Regions from separate parts of the Longimonas sp. genome, predicted to be linked through region 2. Evidence: riboswitches for the same ligand, from Rfam matches in the RefSeq annotation. Region 2 holds a riboswitch; the other holds the start of a gene.
What was found. Region 2 has a riboswitch for cobalamin ahead of R6U20_RS12990 (TonB-dependent receptor plug domain-containing protein). Riboswitches for the same ligand answer to the same signal wherever they lie in the genome.
Positions count from the first base shown of each region.

Region 1: linked by a shared signal. The riboswitch ahead of R6U20_RS01375 (hypothetical protein) and the one ahead of R6U20_RS12990 (TonB-dependent receptor plug domain-containing protein) in region 2 are both predicted to bind cobalamin.

Region 1 is NZ_JAWOAR010000032.1:7,426-19,769, forward strand. It holds gene R6U20_RS01335 (16S rRNA (guanine(527)-N(7))-methyltransferase RsmG) at 1-624, shown strand, start outside; gene kbl (glycine C-acetyltransferase) at 757-1,935, opposite strand; gene R6U20_RS01345 (NAD-dependent epimerase/dehydratase family protein) at 2,067-3,026, opposite strand; gene dnaN (DNA polymerase III subunit beta) at 3,329-4,468, shown strand; gene R6U20_RS01355 (tetratricopeptide repeat protein) at 4,540-5,643, opposite strand; gene R6U20_RS01360 (RNA polymerase sigma factor) at 5,914-6,549, opposite strand; gene R6U20_RS01365 (hypothetical protein) at 7,204-9,969, shown strand; gene R6U20_RS01370 (PAS domain-containing protein) at 10,024-10,590, shown strand; gene R6U20_RS01375 (hypothetical protein) at 11,106-11,600, opposite strand; cobalamin riboswitch at 11,691-11,876, opposite strand; partial or broken gene R6U20_RS01380 (cation:proton antiporter) at 12,154-12,344, shown strand, end outside.
Region 2 is NZ_JAWOAR010000335.1:1,050-8,396, reverse strand. It holds partial or broken gene R6U20_RS13015 (pyridoxal-phosphate dependent enzyme) at 1-651, opposite strand, end outside; gene R6U20_RS13010 (sugar phosphate isomerase/epimerase family protein) at 789-1,589, shown strand; gene R6U20_RS13005 (ZIP family metal transporter) at 2,006-2,749, opposite strand; tRNA gene R6U20_RS13000 (tRNA-Met) at 2,922-2,995, opposite strand; gene holB (DNA polymerase III subunit delta') at 3,166-4,353, shown strand; cobalamin riboswitch at 4,455-4,704, shown strand; gene R6U20_RS12990 (TonB-dependent receptor plug domain-containing protein) at 4,955-6,871, shown strand; gene R6U20_RS12985 (YncE family protein) at 6,887-7,347, shown strand, end outside.

The sequences.
Region 1 (12,344 bases), on a different contig from region 2:
GATCAGCGCGCGCAGTTGGAGACGTACGAAGACCTGCTGCGCCGCTACAACGAAACGCTAAACCTCATCTCGCCCGACACGATCGATGCCATCACCGAGCGGCACATTCTGCACTCGCTGGCGCTGCGGGTGCGCGACTTTCCAGCCGGGGCGCGCATCGTAGACTGGGGCAGCGGCGGCGGGCTCCCGGCGATTCCGCTGGCCATTGCCTACCCTGATACCGAGGTGATCGCGGTGGATTCTGTGGGCAAGAAGATGCGCGCCGTCCGCAGCATGGCCCGGCGGCTGGGACTTGACAATCTGTTTGCGTGGGATGGACGCGCCGACAACTGGCCCGATACCGCTCACTACTCCGTCTCGCGCGCCACCGCGCCGCTGGTGGAACTGTGGCAGTGGCACACCCGCGCCGCCGCTGAACTGCCCACCGACCCTGGCTCCACCGACTGGGCCCCCGGACTCATCACACTGAAGGGCGGCGACCTTTCTGAAGAGATTGCCGCACTTCGGGCACAGGACGACGGCGTACGCATTCGCCAGATTCCACTGCACGCGCTGCTCCAGGACGCCGCGCAGCACCCCGGCTACTTTGCGGAGAAGTGCATGCTGGTCGTGCAGCGGTCGTAGATGTGCTTCGCCCGTCGGCCTTCAGACTCGTGTGGGTGTGAACGAAAGGATGGACATTGTACTCCTCCATCCCTCCCCACTTCCACACCTCCACACACCAACGACGCATACGGAGTGGGTATCCCACACCGGCTACAGCACCCCGTGCTCGGTAGCCACCTCTGCAAACGCATCAATGGCGCGGTCGAGGTGGTCGCGGTCGTGGGCGGCGGACATCTGTACGCGGATGCGTGCTTCGCCTTTCGGCACCACCGGGTAGCTGAAGCTGATCACGTAGATGCCGCGCTCCAGCAGATCATCCGCAATCGCCGCGCTCGGCTTGGCGTCGTACAGCATGATCGGCACAATGGGATGATCGCCCGGCTTAATGTCGAACCCGCGTGCGGTCATCTCCTGGCGAAAGTACCGCGTGTTCGCCCAGAGCTGCTCGCGGCGCTCGGCGCTCTCGGTCAGCATGTCGAGCACCGTCAGGCTCGCGTTCGCAATCATCGGTGCCACCGCGTTCGAGAAGAGGTACGGACGCGATTTCTGCCGCAGCAGATCAATAATGGGTTGCTGTGCGGTGGTGAATCCGCCCGTGGCGCCGCCGAGCGCCTTGCCCAGCGTGGAGGTGATGATATCCACATCGTGCAGCGCGCCCTTCGCCTCCGAGGCCCCGCGGCCGCCGTCGCCCATAAACCCAGTCGCGTGGCACTCATCCACCATCACAAGGGCGTCGTACGTATCCGCCAGGGCGCAGATTTCGTCGAGCTTGGCCACATCGCCATCCATCGAAAAGACGCCGTCGGTGGCAATCAGACGGATGTTCGCATCCTGTGCATCCTGAAGCTGCGTCTCCAGGTCGTCCATGTCGCTGTGCTGGTAGACGTAGCGATCGGCTTTGCACAGGCGAATGCCGTCGATAATCGACGCATGGTTCAGCCGGTCGCTGATAATCGCATCGTCGGGGCCTAACAGCGTCTCGAACAGGCCCGTATTCGCATCGAAGCACGAGTTGTAGAGGATGGCATCCTCCTTTTCGTGGAAGTCGGCCAGCGCATCCTCCAACTCCTTATGCACCGTCTGCGTGCCGCAGATAAACCGCACGCTGGCCACGCCAAAGCCGTACTCATCCACGCCCTCCTTGGCCGCCTGCATGATGGCGGGATGGTTAGCCAGCCCCAGGTAATTGTTTGCGCAGAAGTTAATCACATCGCCCGAAGCCACTGAAATATCAGCATCTTGCTGCGAGGTGATGACGCGCTCCTCTTTGTAGAGGCCATCGTCTTTAATCTGTTGTAGTTCGGATTCGAAGGCAGAGAGGTCAGACATAGGTTGGATGCAGAAGTTAGCAGGAGCGTCGTACGAACGGCGTAGATTTCGCGCATGTGAAAGTCCCATCGCCGCCCCAACATACGGATGCAGCCAGCAGGCTCCGAGACAGCGTGAGAGAACCAGTATTTTCACGCATGCTGCGGCTGCGTGTTGGCTTCGGGCAGATGAGCCAGCATATCGTTGGTCATCGCATCGAGGTCGTACTCGGGCTGCCAGCCCCAATCGGCACGGGCAGCGCGGTCATCGATCGTGGCAGGCCAGTTGTCGGCGATGGACTGGCGGCCGTCGGGGTCGTACGAGACGGCAAATCCGTCGGCGGCGTGCTCGCGCAGATGTGCAGCGAGTTGCTCGGCACTGAAGCTGAACGCGGTGAGGTTGTAGCTGTCGCGCACGGACAGCGCGTCCGCTTCGGCCTCCATAATGCGAAGCGTAGCGCGGATGGCGTCGGGCATGTACATCATGGGCAGCTGCGTGTCGGGGCGCAGGTAGCACGTATACGGCGCGCCGTTGGCCGCCGCCCGGTACATGTCGACGGCGTAGTCGGTGGTGCCGCCGCCGGGCTCGGTCTTGTAGCTAATGAGGCCCGGATACCGCAGGCTGCGTACGTCCACGCCATGGCGGTGGTGGTAGTAGCGGCAGAGCAGCTCGCCGCTGCGCTTGGTGACGCCGTACATGGTGGTGGGGTTGAGCACCGTTTCTTGTGGCGTATCATTGCGCGGCGTGGAGGGCCCAAACACAGCGATGGAGCTGGGCCAGAACAGCTGCACATCGTGCTCGCGCGCCAGGTCGAGGATGTGCTTCAGCCCGTTCATGTTCACATCCCACGCCCGGTCGGGGTGCTGCTCGCCGGTGGCCGAGAGCAAGCTGGCCAGATGGTACACGGTGCCAATGTCGCGGGTGGCAACGACCTCGCGCAGGGCGGCTTTGTCGCGCACATCGGCGGTGACGTGCGGGCCGGGCGCGCTGCTTTCGTGAGCCGGGTGCAGGTCGAGCCCGACGACCGCCTCGGGGCCGTGGCGCTGCCGCAGTGTATCCACCAGTTCGCTTCCGATTTGGCCGTTGGCTCCTGTAACCAGGATCATTTTCATAAAGCAGCATCAGCCGTGCAAAAGGGAAGATAGGTACAGCCCAGAAAACGAGAGGTGCCCCAGCACGTTCGGAACCGCTTCCACTATTCGTATAATGTCCACGCATACCGCCTGCACGCCCGCCGACGTGTGCCCACCGGCAGAGCAGCCGTCTGCACTGCGAACCGGTCGTGAGCCCTGAATCTAAATAGAAACGCCCCGTCCTGTTCTGCACCGAGACTCCGTTTCATATGACGGATCTGTTGGCCGCATTCACGGTATACATGGTTCCGATTCTTCTGCGATCTCATGCCGACGTCGCCATGAAATTTTCTGCCTCCAGCGCCGACCTCTTAGATGCTCTTAACACCGTGAAGGGCGCGGTGCCCTCCAAGAGCACCTTGCCCATTTTAGAATGTATTCTATTTGAACAGAGCGAAGACGGCTCGGCGCTCCTCCTGAGCGCGACCGACCTGGAGATCTCCATTGTGCGGCGCGTGCCCGTGCAGTTTGCCAGCAACGGCACAACGACTCCCACCCGCGTTGCTGTGCCCGCCAAACGCCTTATCGACACGCTGCGTGCACTGCCCGACCTGCCCATCTCCTTCACCGCCGACGGCGACTTTGAAATCCAACTCGAAACCGATCAGGGCCACTACAAAATGGTGGGGCACGACGGCGACGACTTCCCTGACCTGCCCGAAGTGGATGCCGCCCACACGCTCTCGGCAGAAGGAGCGCTGATTAGCGACGCCATCAACAAGACCAGCTTTGCCGTCAGCAAAGACGCGCTGCGCCCGGCCATGATGGGCATTTACTTTCAGCTGGATGCGGAAAACAGCCGCATTGTAGCGACAGACGGGCACCGGCTCGTAAAGCTGGATCGTCCTGCTTTGCAGACCGATAGCGAAGAGGTGTCGTTTATCGTCCCCGAGAAAGCGACCAAGCTTGTCAGCCGTATTCTGGACGACGATGCGCTCTGCACCATCGGCGTGAGCGATGGGCACGTCAGCTTCACCATTGACGATGCGCGTGTCATTGCGCGCCTCATCGACGAAACGTATCCAAACTACAATGCGGTCATCCCCGACGAAAACGACCGCCATCTCGTTGTCAATCGCGAGGCCCTACTCAACGCCGTAAAGCGCGTGGGCCTCTACTCCAGCAGCATGACAAACCAGATCCGCCTGGCGCTCTCCGAATCCGAAATGACCGTCTCGGCAGAGGACATTGAGCGCTCCAGCGAAGCTGAAGAGGTGATTCGCTGTGAGTACGACAGCGAGTCGATGGAGATTGGATTCAACTCGGAGTATCTTACCGAGGTGCTGGGCAATGTTGATAGCGAAGAGGTGCTCTTTCGCCTTAGCTCGCCCAACCGTGCGGGCATTGTGGTGCCCAATAACACCGACGACCCCGACATCCTCATGCTCATTATGCCGGTGATGCTGAACACGTATGCGTAACGTGGCCCCCGGAGTGCATGCGTCAGCGGGTGCGGCGACCATACCTTGCCGTACCACCAGGCAATGCGGCCCTACAGCTGCGCATCGTCGGGCGGGGTGGGTGCTTCCATGGGATACTCCGCTTGCAGCGTTTCCAACATCTGCGTAGCCTCGTCGATGCGCCGCCCCTCGCCCATCACGACGCGCTTAAGCGCTTCCCGTGCAGGTTCAATGTCGGACTGCGCAAGGTACGTCTTGGCAAGAAAAAATGACGCTTCGAGCTGCAGGAAAGAGCCGCTGTCTTCGCTCTCTACCACCTGACGTAGCAGGTCTTGGGCTTCCTGCACTCGCTCTTGGTCAAACTGTGGGAAGAGTCCAAGCGGTGCATAATGTGCTTCTTGCAGTGCTTCAAGCGCCTGCAGAAAGCGCTCGTCAGCACTTGTTGGCTCATTGGCCGTAGCGCTTCGCGTTCGCACCTGATAGCCTTCAATCTCTGTCTCATCAGGGTCAATGGCTGCCATCTGCTCGGCAGGTGACTGCATAAACGTGCTTACAGTCAGTAGGCCCCCGTACACGACCAACAGACTGACCATAGCAATGGCCACATAGCGAGCAGCGCCCCACACCTGCTCCGAAATGCGATGGCGCCCCGTACTGCCGTTGCCCTCTGGATCGGCTGGCGGACGCGTGGAGCGCCCTGCCCCTTGTTCGCCATTCTCCCATGCTGCTCCTGCCGACCCCGATGCAAGATCGGACTCAGACATGCTGTCTCCTTCATAGGTAGGAAGTGCATCCAGATCGAAGCCGGTCGTAGACTCGAAATGCCTGCCGACATCAAACGAATCGTTTAACGTTTGGGCACGCTCAATCATCGGTTGCACACGACTGCGCAATGCCGCGTCGTCGTCGAGGCGCACCTCGACCTCAGCAAAAAACTGCTGAAGCGCGACCTGATTCTCTTCTTGTGTCTGACTTGCCGTGTGCAACGCATAGAGCGCAAGCACCGCATCGGGCCAATCGCTCTCGGGGGCGGAGGCATCGGGCAGTTGCACGCTCCGGAGTTGCATCTCCAGGCGTTTCACTTCATCAAGAAGCGTCTGATACTTGGGACGTCCGGCCACGCGCTCCTCAACAGCGCGCTGTTCCGCTTCTGAAAGATCTGCATAACAAAATATGTGCTCTTCAAGGGTATTCATGAGTCCAGCCAAACGGCAATCTATGCTTGGTCGGCATCGTTCCCTTTCAGGCCGATGCATTATTACGTGTGGGGAAGCCCACTACATAATGGGCACGTGTGCATGTGGGGCACGCGCTGCGGCAAATCATAACGTATGCAGAGGGCGAAACACGTTTTTTTCACGTTTATGATCTGTCACTGCGCCAGCAGCGCACAAGTGCATGTAGAGATGGTGCACCTGCGGGTCCACAACCTGCGCGGTTCTATGCAGAGCATCTGCATTTAACATTTAAGGAGCCTCAAGGACATCCTTCAGCCGGTCATCTTCACGCAGCGCCTTCAGTGCGCGTGATTTGTACACTCGCACCACCGGCACATCTTTGTCGATGCGCTCGGCAATCTCCTTAAACGTGCAGTCCTCAAAATAATACAGGCGGGCCACACGGCGCAGATAGGGCGGCAAACGGCTAATAGCCACTTCCAAAATGGAACGCAACAGCCCAACCTGCTCATCAATCTGCTTCGCGGCCCCGACCTGCTGAAGCGTAGGGTGCTCCGGGTCGTGAATAGACGTTGTTTCGACACGCGCCCGGTTCACATAGTTGATAAAGGCGTTTTTGGCAACTACACTGACCCAGTGGGCATACTTTTCGGGATTCTTGATCGTAGATCGCCCGTCTTGTACTTTTGTGTACACCTTTGAGACTAACTCCTCCATATCCGAGACCTGGCGGATACTGTGTCCTGCGTACTTTGACGCCATGTATTTGTAGATATAGCCATACGTCCACAACTCAACCAGCTGCTCGTGACGAGGCGTAGGCTCCGACACATACGTTGCGTATAACGTGTTTACTGCTTCTGAGTCATCAATAGCAAATGGCAGCCGCTCAGTAATCAACTGTAGGTTTGTCGAGTCAGACATGGCACGGGTTGATCCCAATGAAAGAAACCCTCTGTGAACGTGATTTGCGCATCGGGCAGTGCGTCAGGTAGCGCAGCGCAAATCATTTAATGGGGCATTTCCGAAAAAGTTGATTCACAAATGCATGTTATCAGGAGTTAACCACTTGAATCAGACGTTAGCTGTCTCTTGTCCAGTTTTGTCTTACGTGAAAGGCGGAACGGAGGCGCCGTAGGAACCTGCCTGGGGCCCTGAACAACCGCGCCAGCACCGCCGCCCGAAACCGTCATCCTGGACTTGACTCAGCATAAGAGAGGTTCGCCTTTCACGGAGGAGCTACCGTTCAAATGTACATGCATGAAACCAAATATACACGAACACATGCTTGCGTAGCGCATTCATACATTATAAACATTGGACCTTTGTCTATCGGGGTGATACGTGTTCCTCCAATATGCAGCCCAATGGGCGGCGTTACGCCCATTAGGCATTAGGGCATTCCTCTATGAGGATCGTTCTCAAGGCACATTTCTTGAGGCTACTGTTTTCCCGAAGAAACTAAGCGTTCACTCTTGGAGCTCCTGGGTCCGGTGTTCCCTCCAACCCTCTGCTCCAACAAAGCACCTGCTGCAACAAAGCCCGCTCGTACTCCCACGCTTTGCATCGCTGCTCATAATGCCAGACCTCTCTCATTCGCCTGCTTCGCCCTCCGGCTCCTTTCCCGAAGACCGCTCTCCCACTGAGGTGTGGGACGCGCTTTGTAGCTTACTTGACACCGAAGATCCCTCGCAGCTCGTTAGCCGTGTCCTTTCGGTGCAACGACATGTGCACGGGGAAGCCGACGATCACGTTCTTCTCGCCGGCACGCTCTCTCCGCTTGAAGAGACCGAGGCGGTACTCCACCGCATGCGCGACCATCTTCGCACGCTGCGCACGAGCAATGAACAGCTCGTGGAGCGGATCGATGTCGACGATGTGCCCGAAGTTGAAGACACCCGCAAACAGCTGGAAGCGCTCATTGACCTGGTCGACGCCGACAGCTTCGAGGCGACGATGCGCCAGGTGGAAAGCTTGCAACAGCAGGTCGACGCCCTCTACGAAGAGAAAGAACGCCTGGTAGCGGCCGGCTTTGCCAGCGCCGACGAGGCCCTGCAAGAAATCGACCGGCTCACTGACACATGCGAAGCGTTGCGTGGCCGGCTGGATGCATCGGCGCAGCCCATCACCGGCAACACTAACGATGCAGCCTCTCCGCTCGACCTGAACGGCGACCGCCCCGCTGCAGAGCCTTCTTCAGAACACCTTTTTTCAGAGCGCCCTCCGGAACGTCACGAAGCGTCGAGCAGCGCCGGTGCCAGCACGTCGCCCAGCCCTTCCGTGTCCGATTCAGATGCACCTGAAACGCGGTCTGACGTGCCGGTCGAGATGCTTTGCGATGCCATTGCACATGCCAACCGCATGTTCTACGACCACCTCAACGAGGACAACAACACCGAAGCCCGAGCATCGCTGTCCGACATTCCGTTGGATGAGCAGGCAGACCAACTCCGCGACTACGCCGACCAGATGAGTAGCATGTGGAAGGGCATCGTCGAACCTGCTCAAACGGTGGTGCACGAAGCCAAAAACACCCTGGGCATGACCTCTATTGCTGGCTTCGACGCCATAGCTGAGCAGGCTGGAGAGCTTGCGAATCTCACCACTACGCTTTATAAAGCCACCGCGCCTCATCTTCCCGACCTGCCGTCCGACGCGCCTCCCCTACCAACTGGACCAGCCACAGCGCAGCTTCGCACCTCTGTTTCGCGCTTGCGTTCCCTGACGAAGGCCGCCCAAGCGCCCAATGCCTTTGCGACTGGCAGCAGTGGCCTCGACCCCGAAATTGGCGAGATCCTGGGTGTGTCGAACGTACAAGAGGCCCAGGAAATGATGCACATTGTGCAGCGTATGGTGGAGCAGCTCGACCAGCAAAAAGTTAAATCCCAAACCCAATCTGATACGCTTAAATCCCTGTTTCAACAACATGTATTGGTTGATGTAGGGGGCCTTGCTCGCTTGGGTAGCCTTCTCGGCCACGATACGCTTCGCACCGCCCCTGTAGCCGGTCACCATGCAGAAAGGGCTATTCTGCACCCTCTCAACGAACACCTGCGCGAACTGGTCGATACTGGCGCACACGTGCTGGAGCACAGCGAGCCTGCCTCCAGCAAGGTGCAAAGCGGCACACTCACCACCATCCCGGATGTGCTCAACGCATTTCAGAAGTACACCGAGACGCTCCAGCACAAGCTCGGCCCCGATGCCACCAGCACAAGCGAAAAGCTGGCCCGTGTAGGCATCAGCAGTGTTGACGATGCTATCGATATGATTGAGAGCATGTCAGAGCAGCTCAGCGAGCTGTACAATGCGCAAGAGGCCATGCTGAGCAAAGAGCAAGGCAGTAACGACGGGCAGAGTACATTCCAACAGCTGGAGGCGCTGTACGCCGACCAAGACAAGTTGCAGCGCGAACTGGGCGTATCGGATGCCGACTCGCTCATCTCGATGGTCGAGACCATGAACGCACAACTCAGCGACCTGTACGAAGAACGCGACCGTGAGACGGTTGAGGCCTCTTCGACACCTACCGAGAACGAACCCGCTCCCGAAGCGCCTTCTGACACTCAGCAAGTGCTTCCATCCAAATCTAAGCAAGTAGAGACGCGTCGCGATGAGAAAACCACCACGTCTAACGAAGAGGAAACGCTTGCGACTCTTCATAGGCTGGAAGAGAAAGCTGAGATGCTCGCCGCAGCGGTTGAGCACTTGCAAACGCGCACGCAAGAGCAGGAAGAGGCCATCGCGAAGCTCGAACAAATGCGCCCCCTACCGGCTGCTTCAGACGACGAGCCTGACGCTGGACCTGTGCCCGGGCCGGGAAGCCGTGCAAATATGTCTTCAAACGCCACGAGTTCGGGCGACAATTCGGGAAACGAAGAGCCAGCCCCTGATTCTCAATCCGCTCCTCCTTCTGGCTTAACGAATCCCGGCGAAACAAGCCGCTTTGAGCTAAGCGCCACTGCACCGGTCTTCGACACCGACCAACTCAACGCTCTGCATACCACCGAGCCAAGCCACTGGGATGACCACAGCGTAGGCATCATTCAGCTCGATGACGACGGCACGGTGCGATACCTCAACAAGGCCGTCTGCGAACTGCCTCGCTTGCAAGATGCCGACCCCGATGAACTGGTTGGAAAGAACTTCTTTACCGACCTGGCGCTCAGCACCAACAACGATCTGTTCCGCGGGCGCTTCGAGAAAGGAACCGAATGCGATGCCATGCAGGTCTGCTTTCCGTATACCTTCATTGCACCAGGCTATGCCCCAACCGTGTTCAACGTACACATGCACCGTCATCCGAAGGGATCATCAAACTGGATCTTGATGGAAACGCCATAGTCCCTGACGTAACCGCCACATCGTTTCCTTACCTTCTTAACTGGATGCAAAGTCATGAATAAAGACCCCGACCTCTACTCCTTCCTGCGCTCGAAAGACTTTGTTGAAGAGGAGAATTCCCTCGACGAGGACACTCCCACCCCCGAAGAAGACTCCTCTAACGAAGCAGCTGACTCGGGTACACCTACCGAGGCGCCTACCGAAGTGGCATCTACCCCTGAGACCTCAGCACCCTCAGATGTGTCGCTTTCGTTCGATGACCCTGACTTAGCTAACAAGCTTCATGCGTGCTCCAACGAACAGCTCGACAAGGCTGACTTTGGCATTGTGAAGGTCGACGACGATGGCGCGGTGCTCTTCTACAACGAATATGAGGCACGTCACGCTGGCGTACGCCCTGAGGAAGCGCAAGGGAGAAACTTCTTTACACAGGTAGCTCCCTGTAGCAACAACCGCATCTTCCGAGGACGTTTCAAGAAGGGCATGATGAAGGGCGTTCTGGATGAATCGTTCACATATACTTTTACGTACAAAATGAAGCCGACGTTGGTTGATGTACGCATGTTGCGGGACGACTGGTCGGATAACTGGGTAGTCATCCGGTTTCGGTTCACGTCCTAAGTAACTTAAACCGTTCTGCACATAAACCGTTCTGCACATGTGCCGCGTGCCCTGCCGCTGTTCCCCTTGACCGAATTGCTCACTGCTATGGAATCATCTACATCTGCACCGCCTCGCACTCGGCCATCGGCATCACGGAGCACCCCGCCGCCTGAAAATACGCTGGGCGGCAACCGTCCGCGCACCGTGCTTGAGGTGCTGTGCCGTGAGTTGGGGACGTCGCATCCCGACGCGGCCCTCCGGCAAATTCGGACGATGAAGCGCCTGCTGCGACAGCGGCACCGCGCCGCGCGCAAACTGCGCCGCCTCGACGTAGACGGTGCCGAAGAAGCCGCGCGCACCATTGCCGACTTGCAGAGCCGTATCCGCACGCTCAAGTCAGAATACAAGGCCCAGGCTGAAGAGCGCATCGCGGTCATCAACACGATGGCCCGGGCGCTCGAAACGCTGCGACAGCGCCTACGTGCTTCTGCCCCTGAAGCTGCTGAAGGTACCTCTGCGACGGATGCACCCGCTCACACCAACGGTACAGCTAACACCAACGGTGTCCCACAGAGCGCACCACACGCCGAAATGGAGGTGCTCTCCAATGCAACAACGCCCTCTTTTGCCCCCGGGGCAAGGAAGGCTTCCAGTTTACTGTTTTTGCCGTCGAGATGGATTTTATCCCCCTGGCTGGCTGTAACAAGAGCACCCAGAGAAAGATCGTCTCCGGAGTTTTTTAAAGACAGGCTGCCGTGCCAGTGGTCCTTATGGACATCTGCAACCACTGTATCATCTTCGGGGTCCACGAGTTCAAAACCGGTTATGCTGTTATTTGCTTCCGCGCCCGTAACGGGCAAAACAGCCGCTCCGAAAAGAAAAAACACCAGCAATACGATTTTGTTTTTCATTTTCTTTCTCCTTCTTTTTCTTGTTTTTGCTGTAGCAATCCGGCCAAACAGGGGGAACGAATTGAAAAACGCAGGAAAAATCGGGTCAGAGCCTGGTGGCGGACCAAATTGAGGCAAAAAAAATCCCGGACCGAAATAAATTCGATCCGGGATGTCCCTTTTTTATCCGCAGATTCGCCAACAGGGCAAGACCTCGTCCTCGCAGTCGTTACCCCGGTATGTACAGGCAGGTCTTCTGACTTTCGGTTCTTTCTAACGGCTGCGCCTTCCCGGCTTTTGGGCCAGTGGCGTTGTGCAGCTTTCGTCCCCGATCACAGCGGCGGGCCCGTCCCCGATTTCCACGGGGTTCCCTTTTTAAGCTCGACCAAGAGCACCCATACATTTTCATAAAAAACTAATGAACCCCTGAATGCATTGTCAAGAAAAAAATAACGAACCGATTGTCCACATAAAAATTCCAAACAACGCAGGACTTTTGTTTATCAAAGGAACCTGTAGCGTTATAATAAAATTCAGGATATAAAAATATCTGAGATTGAAGCCGAGTTGAGACGGTTTGAACCGGCGGTTGCCGAAGACCTCCGGGATCAGTACTTAAAGAAACCGTTGGCCAATGCGACCGTAAAGCCGACTGTTTTGAGCCAAATAAGATCCTGACCGAAAGCGCGCTATGGAGACCCTCAATCCCCATCAAATCATGGTGCTGTTTTTCTCCCTGGCAATCCTTTTGGGCACGGCGCGCATTCTGGGAGAAATCGCCCAGCGGCTCCATCAGCCCTCGATTCTGGGAGAACTCCTTGCCGGTGTTATCCTCGGGCCCACGATTCTGGGCAACATCGCTCCCGGGGCCAGTGAGTTTCT
Region 2 (7,347 bases):
GGCATCGTCGCCCGCCTCCGGCTCCACGCCGATGACGGTGCAATCCGGCTGCAGGACCGACGCCGCAATGCCGCATCCCGACAGCATGCCGCCGCCTCCGCAGCACACAAGCAGCACATCCAGATCATCCACCTGCTGAAGCAGCTCCCAGCCCACCGTGCCCTGCCCGGCAATGACGTGCGGATGGTCGTACGGCGGTACGAGCGTAAGGCCGCGTGCCTCGGCCAGCTCCGCCCCGTACTCCTCGCGGACGGTTTCCTCGGGGTCGTAGGTCACCACCTCGGCGCCGTAGCCGCGCGTGGCCTCCAGCTTGACGGTGGGCGCGTTCTCCGGCATCAAGATCGTTGTGTCGATGCCCAGCAGCTGCCCCGACAGCGCCACCGCCTGCGCGTGGTTGCCCGACGAGTACGCAATCACGCCGCCTGCTTTCTGCTTGGGCGACAGGCGGCTGAGCGCGTTGTATCCGCCGCGAATCTTGAACGCGCCGATGCGCTGCAGATTCTCGCACTTCAAAAAGACCTCGGCATCCACCCGCTCGTTGAGCGAACGCGACGTGTGCACCGGCGTTTTGTGTACGACCCCACGCAGACGGGTCGCCGCCTTGGCAACGTCGGTGAAGGTCACAGCATCAAGGGCAGCGTCAGGCGACATAGAAACAAGATGTTGGGGGAGGCAACACATAGCGCATCCTACCGAATGCCGATGCGCACCCAGAGTTCGCCCGAACACGCCCGAACGGCTCTCGTTGAGCAGGCGGCTTGTCTTGTTATCCACCCACCGCCTGGCTTATGATTCCCGTTTGGCTCACCGACACCGTTACGCCCGACCTGGGCCGCGCCTTGCACTATACGCAGCTGTGGGGCTTGCAGGGCGTGGAGCTGCGCACCGTGGGCGGCCCGGACGACCGCGTGCCCGACGTGAACGAGCCGCAGATTCGTCAGCAGCTGGAGGCGAGCGAGTTTCTCTTGAGCAGCGTAGCCCCGGCGCTGTTCGGCGGCCCCGTGCACGACCGCATGATGTGGCTGAACGACCTGGCGCGCCTGCCTGAAATCCTGAGTTTCTGCCAGCGCATGCGCTGCCCACGCTTCGTGATCGACCCGTTCGCCGCCACCCCAGATGATGCCGATACCGCCCTGGACACCGCCGCCGATGCGCTGCGCCAGGCCGGCGAAAAGGCCGCTGCGAAGAATGTGATTGTTGGTGTAAAGAACGACCCGTCGTCGCTGTGCCCCACCGGCCAGGATCTGGCCCTCTTGCTCGCGCTCGTTGATCACGCCAACGTGCAAGCCGTGTGGGACCCCGCGGCGGCGCTCCGGGCGGGCGAGGATCCGCGTGCCGGACTCGACGCGCTTGCCGGACGCATCACCATGGTGCGGTGCAGCGACGGGCGCATCGAACAGGGCCAATGGAACGATACAATCTTCGGCGAGGGCGATATCGACTGGACCGCACAGATCGAGCAGCTTCACGCGCATGGCTTTCGGGGCCCCATTAGCCTGGAGGTATACGCCGAGCCACGTCCAAAGGCCGGGCTGCGCAGCGCCACCGCACTCATCCGCCTGCTGGGCCGCGTGCAACGGGCGGGGTAGCGAACCCGCTGGTCTGGGCGCACCGACGTGTGGCGTTGACGATGCAGCCACCACAGCCCACAGAGCATGTAGGGACACGTCGCGCCGTGGTACGTGTTTAGCGACTTGTAGCCGGGGACTGGGAGCGGAGCGGACGTCTCGGGCGGTGTCTGGGCTAAGTTAGCGGGGCGGAGCCCCTGAACAGCCTGCGTCACACGGCAGAGGGGCCGAAGGTCATGCTTTTTGTGCCATGTGACGAGGAGGGGCGGGGGGCGGATGAGAGGCTGGCAAGGGCGTCCTCCGCATTGTGCCTTTCTTTAGCCCAGGATCAGTATTCCGACCGCTATCGGAAGGATATCCCAGGCGGTTATTGAACCACGCTAAACAGATTCAGGTTCGGGAGGCGGTGCGAGCGCGGTTGTTCAGTAGCACCACAATCAGTGCAGCACAAGCTGAAACGCCATCATCGCCAGGAACGCCAGCACGATGGTGGTGCCGACCTGGGCCGGAGTCAGATGCTCGCGCGTGTCGGGGAGGAGTTCGGCAAAGACCATCCAGATCATGGCACCGGCAGCCAGGCCCAATCCCACCGGCAGGAACGGCTCGAAGGTGGCCACGAGCAGATAAGACGGAACCGCCATCAGCGGCTGCGGCAGGCTCGTGAATACCGCCCACGCACTGGCCTTCCACACCGACATGCCACGCGGCACCAGAACCAGCACAATCGCAAGGCCCTCGGGGATATTGTGCACCGCAATGGCGGCAGTGATGTACACGCCCAGATCGTTCCCCCCGCCGTACGACACGCCCACACCAACGCCCTCGGCAAACGAGTGCGCCGTCATCACGCCCAGAATGAGGAGGGCCTTCCGGGCATCGGCCCCGCGCAGTTCGCCCACATCGGGCGTATTACGGCGCTCCAGCCATGCGTTCGCAAGCGAAATGAGCACCAGCCCGCTGGCGGCACCTGCCAGTCCGCGCCACGCGCCAATCGCATTCGCTTCCTCAATCAGGCTGTGACTGGCCGCCAGCATGAGCCCCGATGCCACCGCAGCCCCAATACCCAGCCACCGCTTTTCCACGCGTTCCATCAGGGCAAGCGGCAGCGCCCCGAGTCCGGTCGTTACGGCCGTAATGAACGCCGCAATGAACACGGTAAGCAGGCGCGGTTCCACATCCATGCAAATAGAGAGACTATGGTACGGGTTAGAAAAGAGCGCTTCGGGGGCGGCCATCCATGCGCACATCCGTTTCCGGCTCTATGAAAAGCCCGAAGCCAGTCCCAAAATACAAAAAGCGCCACTAAACCATCGCTTAGCAGCGCTCAAGGGCGTTTTTCTACGTGCACGTTTGTAGCGCGGGACGGATTTGAACCGTCGACCTCCGGGTTATGAATCCGACGCTCTAACCATCTGAGCTACCGCGCCATTGCAATTTGCAGTCCTATTCTATGATAAAATGCGCAGTCATGGTTCCAGGGCTTGCCATGAAGAAGAGGTGAGTGGTTCGGGGGGATGCGTACAGGGGTTCCATTCGTGCAGCCTGTCTCGTATCATACAAGGGCATTGACTCCTCCAACAATCCCCGGCCCGCACGGATGGCTTGGTCAGCACTCATCGGACAGGAGCGCGTGGTGGACATGCTTCGCCGCACCCTTTTGCGCAAGCGGGTGCCTCACGCATATCTTTTTCACGGCCCCAAAGGCACCGGCCCCGTCCCGGCGGCGCTGGAACTGGCGCGTGCCTTGCAGTGCACCGAGCAGACCGAAGAGGCGTGCGACGCGTGCGCGGCTTGCCAGAAAACGCGCCGCATGGTGCATCCAGATGTGCACGTCTTCTTCCCCTACCCGAAAGGCACCTCCGACGACGATGTGGCCCAGCGCATCAAACGGCTGGGTGAGTCGCCATACGCCCCGGTCGATTACGTGCGCCGCCCCTCGCTCGACGATCCCGAAAAGACCTCGAACAAGCAGGTCATGTACCACATCGACCGCATGAAAGAGGAGGTGGTGCGGCCCATGACGTTTCATCCGGGCGAGGGCGCGTACAAGATCGCACTGCTTACCGATGCCGAGTACATGAACGCTTCCGCGGCCAACGCCTTTTTGAAGGTGTTGGAAGAACCGCCCGCCCAAACGGTGTTCATTCTCACCAGCAGCCGCGTCGACCAGATGCTGCCCACCATTGTGTCGCGCTGCCAGAAGGTACGCTTCGACCCGCTATCGCCCGATGCGATCGCCCAGGCGCTGCACGATCGCGAAAACATGGAGCCCGAAGAGGCCTCCATGCTCGCCCGCATGGCCGACGGCTCCTACAGCCGCGCGTTGCAACTCACCGAAAGCACCTACTTGCGCGAAAGCCGCACCCTTGTGCTCAACTACCTGCGTGCGGCGTACACCCAGAAGGTGGGGCCGCTCAACGAACGCATTGATGCTATTGCCAGCTTAGGGCGCGAGCGCACGAAGAGCGTGTTGCGTCTTATGATTCGGTGGATTCGCGATCTCATGCTGTACCGCACTCTCGGCGACGATGCGCCTCTCGTTAACGTAGACCAGACCGAAGCAGTCGCCAACTTCTGCAACCGCCTTCCCAAGGCCGACCTACAGGCCATGGTTGCTCGTGTTGAGGAGGCCCTGCATCTCATTGGACGTAACGTGCGCACGCGCCTCGTGCTTATGACGCTGGCCCTCCAGCTCCGTACGGCCATGCACGGCCACGAAAGCACGCCGGTGTACCAGCCGCTGCCCGAACAAGCCCTGACCGCCACGCTGCATACTCCGTCCTAACCACTCCCACGTTGCGCATCCGTCCGTATTCCGTGAAGGAATGGACACTCTCCCGTGCTACCTCGTACGTTACAATGTGTGCACATGAAGAGCGCCTTCGTGTGCACGGCCTCGTTGCCGGTTTGCCGCTTGTTTGCGGCAATGAAAAGGGAATCTCGTATAGCCACCGCGATTGCATACGCCGTTGGCTAAAGCGAGAGCTGTACCCGCAACTGTGAAACCAAGCCCGCACGCCGAAGCCGTGCTCACTGCCCGTCTGGGTGGGAAGAGCCCGGCGCTCCGCCGCTATAGGCCGCGTGTGCCTGCGCTGCTTGGTAAGCCAGGAGACCTGCCTGCAACGTGTGTTCGTCACCTTCCTCCGGGAATAGAGGGAGCGGCGGTGGCCTACCGGTTATGTTGCACGTACCTGGCTCTGTACTAAACGTACGCGTACAGGTAGCGCGCATCTGCCTGTGGCGACGGCCCTCCCGCATCCATACGCGGCATGGTCGATCGGTCTCCACATCATACAGGGCGCGCCCCGCTTCCGCTCCTGCACGCGGGGGTCTTCAGCCTTTGCATGATCCTGCTCCCGTTGTTGGGGGATGCGCAGGCGGGGTCCTTGCCTTCGCTGGATCCATCTCCTTCGTACGCCCTTCTCGTCGCAGCGCCCGACACGTCCGACACAGCGGGACGTGCTGCATCCCCCGACACGCTGAATCGCATCGTAGACCTGCCTACACTTACCGTTACGGCAACGCGTCTGCCCACCACCGCGCACAACGCGCCGGCCCACATCGCGACCATCGACTCGGCTGCCATTGCCGCAACCGGAGGATCCACCGTGGCCGACGTGCTGGAGCAGCGCTCGGGCCTGCACCTGCGGCGGTCGAGTGCATACGGGTTAGCCAGTCCATCGGCGCGGGGCAGTGGCGCAGCCCAGACACTCGTGTTGCTCGATGGCCATCGCATTGCCAATCCGCAACTTGGGCAGACCGACCTGTCGCTGCTCCCTGCATCGCTGCTGCAATCTGCCGAGGTGATGCACGGCCCGGCGGCACCCCTGTACGGCAGCGACGGCATGGGCGGCGCTGTTCATCTGCGGACGCGCTCACCCACTGAACCGATGGCGGCCCTTTCCACAACCGCTGGTGCATTTGGCGAACGCGGGGGAAATGCCCTCGTCGGAGATCGCGTGGGAGCGTGGGCATGGGTGGCCACGGGAGGCTACATGCAGCGCACGGGCGATTTTCCGTACGAAGATGACGCTCGCTTCCCTCCCGAAACAGTGCGCCGCGATAATGCCGACCGCACCCAGTACAGCGCCTACGCTGCGGTTCAGCCCGCAGCATCTGACCGGACGCGCCTGGCCGTTTTCGCTACGGCGACCAACCGGGGCCTGCCGGGGCCCAGCAGCCTCTCGGCAAATAACGAGCGGCAGCGTGACCGCACCATGCGCGTGTGGGGGCATCATCGCTGGCCGGTGGAAGGGGGCACCCTCACCGCCCGTGCCTTTGGCCAGTACGATGCCATCCGGTACCAGAACCCCGACCAACGCACCGACGACACCGGACGTACCTACGTGGCCCAGGCCGAAGCCGAGTGGGAAGGCCGCCTTGCCCCCTCGTGGTTGCTCAACAGCAGCCTTTCGGCCCAGAGCAGCTGGGCGGCCCACCCGAGTCTGCGCCAGCATGCGCGTCAGCAGCAGATGGGAGGCGTAGCCAGCGTCTCGTGGACAGGCGACCGCCTGCGGCTGTATCCGGCTCTTCGTGTAGATGCGTATCGTGTGCCTGGGAGCACCAACCGCGTGGCTGCCGCGCCGCGCCTGGGGGCCAACTGGCAGCCGTGGGCCCAGTACGACGCCCTGCGCATCAAAGCCCATGTGGGGCGCTCCTTTCGGATGCCCACCCTGAACGACCGCTACTGGCAGCCCGGCGGCGTCCCCTCGCTGCGCCCCGAGCAAGGCTGGAGCCTTGATGCCGGGGCGCGGTGGGCCCAGAACGGTCATCGCGTTGAACTCACTGCTTTTCAACAATGGCACACCGACCGCATTCAGTGGCGTCCCGTGCAAGGCGTGTGGTCGCCTCGCAACGTACAGCGCGTGCACACGCAGGGCCTTGAAGCCGATGCCGCGCTGCACTGGCCCGTGACCCGTTCTGTTGGCGTAACCACGGGGATGCATGCCAGCTACACCGAAGCCCGCGACCGTTCCGATCCGGAAACGTCGTCGTACAACCAGCAGTTGCCCTACGTACCGCGCGTTACCGCCAAGCCCTACGCCACCCTGCACATGGGTCCGCTCAACGTAGACGCCCATGCCCGCTACATTGGCCCCCAACTCACATCTGGCGATGGGAGCCAACGGAAGTCTGGGTACATGGCTAGCGAGGCCCAGGTGCGTCTTGAACAGCAGTGGGACCCTGTATCTGTGTACCTTAGCCTACGCATCCACAACGCCTTGAACACCACCTATACGCTCCAGAATAACCAGCCTGTGCCACCTCGGCATAGCACCCTTACCCTCCGTATTACCCTGTAACCCTCTGTATCTGCTATGGACACCCTGTTACGACTTTCCCGCTCAACGGCCCCCTATACGCTGCTGCTGGCCGGTCTTCTGCTGCTGGCCGGATGCGATTTTGGCGTCTCAAATGACGACGTGAATGAGAACGTTCGCACCACCGACATCGCCGTTGCGAACGCGGGCGCGTTTGGCGGCCAGAACAGCAGCTTCACGTTCATCGACCCGAATGAAGAGTCCGCCACGACCGGATCCACCTTTGCCTCATACATCCAGAGCCACACGCTGCTCGACGACCGTTTTCTGGCTGTGTTCGGAGAAACTGGTACCATTGGTATTTTTGATCTCGAAACGAAAGAGCAGACGGGGCAGGTAACCGACATCCCCAACCCGCGCTACGTTATTTCGGATAACCAGCTGGCGTATGTGACCAGCCAGGACTTCACCGGCGAAGAGACGCCAGCGGTCTACGTAGTTGATCTGAACGAGCGCAC